One region of the Mesorhizobium sp. 113-1-2 genome, then DNA from elsewhere that is predicted to be linked to it. Evidence: predicted binding sites of a transcription regulator. Region 1 holds the regulator's gene; each other region holds the start of a gene.
The links. Region 1 encodes PhoB, which activates phosphate uptake and scavenging genes when phosphate is short. Its sites were predicted from a motif close to TGTCATNNANCTGTCAT; they were not measured.

Region 2: JN279_RS04265 (PhoX family protein) is a predicted target of PhoB. The motif match lies at 1,294-1,310, and genes of this name have one in related genera.
Region 3: JN279_RS27485 (LTA synthase family protein) is a predicted target of PhoB. The motif match lies at 1,180-1,196, and genes of this name have one in related genera.

What each region holds. Positions count from the first base shown of each region.
Region 1 covers NZ_AP023242.1:1,603,274-1,605,476, reverse strand. The annotation lists gene JN279_RS07735 (ROK family protein) at 1-559, shown strand, start outside; gene phoB (phosphate regulon transcriptional regulator PhoB) at 572-1,261, opposite strand; gene phoU (phosphate signaling complex protein PhoU) at 1,281-1,988, opposite strand; gene pstB (phosphate ABC transporter ATP-binding protein PstB) at 2,014-2,203, opposite strand, start outside.
Region 2 covers NZ_AP023242.1:905,773-907,975, reverse strand. The annotation lists gene JN279_RS04265 (PhoX family protein) at 1-1,232, opposite strand, end outside; gene JN279_RS04260 (hypothetical protein) at 1,503-2,096, shown strand.
Region 3 covers NZ_AP023242.1:5,614,392-5,616,594, forward strand. The annotation lists gene fabD (ACP S-malonyltransferase) at 9-956, opposite strand; gene JN279_RS27485 (LTA synthase family protein) at 1,202-2,203, shown strand, end outside.

The DNA.
Region 1 (2,203 bases):
GGGCGAGCTGTTCACCGGCACCCATTCCTCGGGCGGCGAGTTCGGTCACATGATCCATCGGCCCGGCGGCGCGCTCTGCCGCTGCGGACGCCGCGGCTGCGTCGAGGCCTATGCCGGCAACTACGCCATCTGGCGCAACGCCAGGCAGCTTGGCGAGGACACCGAGCCGGTCGCCGACGTCAGCGACGCACAGATGCGGGCACTCGCCGCCACCGCACGGGAAAGAGACGGGCCTGAGCGAGAAGCCTATCGCAAGGCCGGCGAGGCATTGGGCTATGGCCTCGGCAGCCTGTTCGCGCTGATCGATCCCGCGCCCGTCGCCATGGTCGGCGTCAGCGCCGCCGCCTTCGACCTGATCGAGCCGGCATTGCGCGAGGCGATCGCGCAGACCGCCGGCGGCCAGCACTCGAAATCGATTTCCTTCGACACCGAACCGAACGAACTGCCGCTAATCCGCGAAGGTTGCGCCATGCGCGCGCTGACCTTCGTCGACCAGGAGATTTTCGCGCCGGGCGTGCAGGCGAAATCAGGCCTTGCCGTAAAGAAAAACGTAGCCTGAATCAGGTTACGCTCAATCCTCGCGGATCGCGTAGCCCGCCCCGCGAATGGTGCGGATAACGTCCGGCATGCGGCCATTGTTGACCGCCTTGCGCAGGCGGCCGACATGCACGTCGACGGTGCGCTCGTCGATGTAGATCGTCTCGCCCCAGACATTGTCGAGCAGCTGGCTGCGCGAGAACACGCGGCCGGGATGGCGCATCATGAATTCGAGCAGGCGGAACTCGGTCGGCCCAAGCCGTATCTCGCTCTTCTTGCGATAGACCCGGTGCGATTCGCGGTCGAGCACGATGTCGCCGACCTTGAGCACGCTGGACAGCACTTCCGGCTTGGCGCGGCGCAGCAGCGCCTTGACTCTTGCCATGAATTCCGGCGTCGAAAACGGCTTGACCAGATAGTCGTCGGCGCCGGTGGAAAGTCCACGTACACGGTCGCTTTCTTCGCCCCGCGCGGTCAGCATGATGATCGGCAGCCGCTCGGTCTCGGGCCGCATTCGCAGGCGCCGGCAGAGTTCAATGCCGGACACCGCAGGCACCATCCAGTCGAGCACCAGAAGGTCGGGCACGTTCTCCTGCAGCCGGATTTCGGCTTCGTCGCCGCGCGGCACCACCTCGACCTGGTAGCCTTCGGATTCCAGATTGTAGCGGAGCAGCACCCCAAGCGGCTCCTCATCCTCCACCACCATGATGCGTGGCGCGATCATCGACTGGTTACCCCTGCGCTCAGGCCGCCGGCGCTGACATCGCCGTCTCGTCCTGTTTTGGACGATTGGCGGGCAGCTGCGTGCCGGTCAGGACATAGTACGCATTCTCGGCGATGTTGGTCACGTGGTCACCGATGCGTTCGAGATTCTTGGCGCAGAACAACAGATGCGTGCAGGCCGTGATGTTGCGCGGGTCCTCCATCATATAGGTCAGCAGTTCACGGAAGACGGAGGTGTATTTGACGTCGATACGTTCGTCGTCGGCGCGCAACTTCGCCAGTGCGGCGGCATCGCGCGCCGCATACTCCTCGATCACGCCCTGCACCTGGATCAGCACCAGCTGCGCCATGGCGTCGATGGAATGCGACAGGTCGCGCGGTGTGGCGCTGAGGCCGACGGTGCCGACGCGCTTGGCGATGTTCTTGGCAAGGTCGCCGATGCGTTCGAGGTCGCCGGCCATGCGGATCGAGCCGACGACATGACGCAGATCGTCGGCCATCGGTTGGCGCTTGGCGATCAGCGTGATGGCACGGTCGTCGAGTTCGCGCTGGCGCGCGTCCATGATCGCGTCGTCGGAGACCACGCGCTGGGCCAGCGCATTGTCGGAATTCAGCAGTGCCTTGGTGGCGCCGCCGACCATCGAGCCGGCGAGGTCGCCCATGTCGCTGATCAGCCTGCTGATCTGTCCGAGATCCTCGTCGAAGGCTGCGACTGTGTGTTCGGCCATGATCCTGGTCCTCGTATGCGTGCGATCAGCCGAAGCGGCCGGTGATGTAGTCTTGCGTGCGCTTCTCGCGAGGCGACGTGAAGATCTTCTCGGTTTTGTCGAACTCGACCAGTTCGCCCAGATACATGAAGGCGGTCTGCTTCGACACGCGCGCCGCCTGCTGCATGTTGTGGGTGACGATGACGATCGTGTAGTCGGCTTGCAACTCGTCGATC
Region 2 (2,203 bases), 700 kb from region 1:
CCGTCCTCGGCGAATTTGGCGACATGCAGCGTGCCGTCGTCGAGCAGGTCCTTGTTGGCGGCATGGTCGTTGGCGTTGAAGGCGCCCTTGGTGACGAATTTGTAGACATAGTCGAAGCGCTCGTCGTCGCCGAGATAGAAGACGACGCGGCCGTCCTTGGCGACGATCGACTCGGCGCCCTCATGCTTGAAGCGGCCCATGGCGGTGCGCTTCCTCGGCGTCGAGGTCGGGTCGTTGACGTCGACCTCGACGACCCAGCCGAAGCGATTGGGCTCGTTCGGCTCCTTGGCGAGGTTGAAGCGGTCGTAATGCGCGCCCCATTCATAGGCGCCTTCCGGAATGCCGAGCCGCTTGTAGTTGGCGGCTTCCTTGTGGCCTTCCGGCAGTTCGCCGGAGAAATAGCCGTGAATGTTCTCCTCGGCCATCACATAGGTGCCCCACGGCGTGACGCCGCCGGCGCAATTGTTGAAAGTGCCGAACACCTTAGTGCCGGACGGGTCGGCATTGGTCTTGACGCGGTCATGGCCGGCGACCGGACCGGAGAGCGCCATTTCGGTGGTGGAGGTGATGCGGCGGTTGAGCTTGCCGTCACGCACCACGTGCCATTTGCCGCCCTCCTTGCGGATCTCGACGATGGTGCCGCCATGCGCCGCCATCTCGACATCGACCTGCTCCTTCGAGAGCGGGGCGACCTCGGCCTTCTTCTTCCCGTCCTTCTCGACGATCGAAACGATGCCGGGGAACATCAGATGCGGGTTGGTGTATTCGTGGTTGACGACCAAAAGGCCATGCTCGGCCGAGCCGTCGATCGGGATATAGCCGACATAGTCATTGTTGTAGCCGAACTGTTTCGCCTGGGCCTGCGCCGACTGCTTCGTCGGGTCGAACTCCGGTGAATCGGCAAACAGCGGATCGCCCCAGCGCAACAGCACGTCGGCGTCATAGCCCGGCGCGACGTGGTGCTTGTCGTCGATGCCGGCCTCGAGCTCGTCGAATTTGAAGGCGGAGCCTTCCGCGGCGCGGGCATCGTCCGCGGCGATCATGGCCAGCGGGCTGACGGTGGCGGCGATCGCCGAGACGGCGAGTGACCCCTTCAGGAAACCCCGGCGCGAGAACCGCGCGGCGATGATATCGCCCATGGTGCGGTTGTCGGTGGGGTTGATGGCCGGTCCTTCGTTTTCCTCGAGCAGGCTGGTGCGGAATCGGGCGTCGGGGGAGCGATGTTCGGTCATGAGGGCCTCTGGCTTGGAGTGGCTGGGGCTTGTTGCCTGTTCGACCCCTTACGTCAGGCCGATCACATTTTCGTGACATCATACAAGCACCAATGCCCCGGGCAGGCGACTTGTCACGCACGACATCGGACTTTGGTCCAATCTTGCGCTTGCAAAGGTCCTGGCGGACAAACGCAACGGTCGGAGGTCGCTTCCGGTCACTACATCTTTCGGCGATGTTGCGGTTGCAACGTTGGGGTGGGCGCGCCGGCTCAATCGACGGAGATCAGGATGCACGGATCGATCACGGCCCGGTGTCGCCGGCTGACGCTCGTTTCGGCGGCTGCCCTGGCGCTGACCATCGTTCCCTATCGAATTTCCCTGCACGGATCCGCCCCCGGAATCGACGCCGCGTCAGCACAGGCCGCCAATGGTGGTAATGGCGGCGGCAGCGGTGGTGGTAATGGCGGCGGCGGCAACGGTGGTGGTAACGGCGGCGGTAACGGCGGCGGCAACAGTGGCGGCAATGGCGGCGGCAACAGTGGCGGCAACAGCGGCGGCAACAGTGGCGGCAACAGCGGCGGCAACAGTGGCGGCAACAGCGGCGGCGGCAACAACGGCAACGGTGGCGGCAATTCCGGAACAGAAGGCAGCGGTGACAACTCGGGGTCGGGCAAGGGTCAGACCGACAAAGGCGCCACCCATGTCAACGCAACGACCGGCGACAAGGTCGAGGTGAGCGGCAACCAAATAACGGTCACGCATCCCGACGGCATAACGGAAAAGATCGAGAACGGCCGTTTCAGTATGAAGGATGCGCTGGGGCGCACGATCATCGACCGCCAGGCCACGCTGGCCGACGTCAGCCGTCTCAAGGCCTTGTGAGGCTGGTCAACAGGCAACGACCAGCTTCACAAATCACCTCCGCCGCCCCCGGCGGAGGTGACTTCTTTTTGTCAGGCCATCGCGCGGTTCCGCGATGGCCTGACTCT
Region 3 (2,203 bases), 3.9 Mb from region 1:
CCAGTGGATTATGCAAGTGCGGCCAGCGCCGCCTCGACATCGGCCGATGTGCCGACCGACGCGGTAGCGATGTCGCGGTTTATACGCCGTGCCAGGCTCGACAGCACCTTGCCGGCGCCGATCTCGTAAAGCGTTGCAACGCCATTGGCGCCGAACCATTCCACAGTTTCACGCCAGCGCACGCGGCCGGTTATCTGCTCGACCAAGCGCCGCGCGATCTCGTCGGGATCGCCGGTCGGGGTCACGGTGACGTTGGACAGCACGGGCACCGCCGGTGCATGCTTCGCCACACCGGCGAGAGCCTCGCGCATGACGTTCGCCGCCGGCGCCATCAGCGCCGAATGGAAGGGCGCCGAGACCTGCAGCATCAGCGCCCGCTTGGCGCCCTTTTCGGTGCACAGTTTCGCCGCAAGTTCGACCGCGGCCTTGGCGCCGGAGATGACCAGCTGGCCGCCGCCATTGTCGTTGGCGATCTGGCAGACCTTGCCAGCCCCTTGCGCGGCCTCGGTGCAAGCGGCTTCGACATCCGCCTGCTCCAGTCCGATGATCGCCGCCATGGCGCCCTCGCCGGCCGGCACCGCCGCCTGCATGGCGTTGCCGCGGATGCGCAGCAGCCGGGCGGCATCGGCAACGGAAACAAAACCGGCGGCGGCTAGGGCTGAATATTCGCCCAGCGAATGGCCGGCGACATAGGCGACCTTGTCCTTCAGCGAAAAACCGCGCGCTTCCAGCGCCCTGACCGCCGCCAGCGACACCGCCATCAGCGCCGGCTGCGCGTTGGCCGTCAGCGTCAAGGTTTCTTCCGGACCTTCCCAGATCAACTTCGACAGGTTTTCGCCGAGCGCGTCGTCGACTTCCTGGAAGACCCTGCGCGCCTCGGGAAAGGCGTCGGCGAGATCCTTGCCCATGCCGACAGCCTGGCTGCCTTGTCCCGGAAAGGTGAATGCGACGGCCATGCGAGGGCTCCCGAAGACTGGTTTTACTTGCCTGATAACACGAATTTTCCCTGCCTGTGGCGCAAGGCAGGCCGCCAAGTCAAGCCCGGTTCAACCCGGTGCCAGCTTCGAGCCGTGCGCCGAGTGCCTGTTCCAAAAGGCTTTTTGGCGATCACTCCTGATGAAAACCGCTCACGAATCGTTTGCTGGCTCTTCTTATTTCCGCCACAGGCGCTAGCTTTGCGTGACAATTATATGACAATCGCATGACTTGGGTTGTCGCCGGGTGGGAAGTTAAAGTGGCAAAGAGTTCGAAACGCGCCAGCAAAGCTGCGCCGCAATTCCTGGAAGACGATCCGTCCACCGGCTATCTGCCGGGCCGGAGATGGCCGGTCGTCCGCTATGGGCTGATCAGCCTGGCGATCTCGGCCATCCTGGTGTTTGCCATTGAATTGATCGTGCGCGGTGACGTTGCCGGCACCGTTTCCTTCTTCCTGCAGCCGCTCAAGCCGGGCTGGACGACCATCGTCGTCTTTGCGCTTATCCTCATCGGTCTCGATGCCGTGCTCGGACGCAGCCATCAAAGCCTGATGATCGTCGCACCCTTGACCTTGTCACTGGCTTTTGTCGGCCACCAGAAATCGCATTATCTCGGCGATCCGCTCTACCCGACGGATTTCCTCTACTCCCGCCAGATCGTCGCCCTGCTGCCGCTGCTGGTGCGTGACCGGCCGATGACCGCGCTCGCCATGGTCATCGGCATCGTCGCCGGCCTGTCGCTGCTCGTCTATGGCTGGCGGCTGTGGCGCCGCAGGGTTCCCGCACTCAGCCACAAGGGCCGCCTTGCCCGTCTGACGCTGGCGGTGCCGCTGCTCGCCTTCTTCGTCTCGATCATGGACTACGCCACCTTCTCCTGGACCAGGGACCGGCTGCAGATCATCCCGATCATGTGGGACCAGAAGGAAAACTACGCCTCCAACGGCTTTGCGCTCGCCTTCGCGCTCAACGTGCCGATGGCGCATGTCTCGGCACCGCCCGGCTACTCCGACAAGGCGATCGCGGCGATCGACCGGCCGCAGATTGCCGCTTCAGTGCCCGAAGAAAAGCCCGACATCATCGTCGTCATGAGCGAGTCCTTCTGGGATCCGACCAAGCTGCCCGGCGTCACCATCACGCCGGATCCCATTCCCACCGTGCGGGCGTTGCGTTCCGGTTCGATGTTCTCGCCTGAATTCGGTGGCATGACCGCAAACATCGAATTCGAGGCG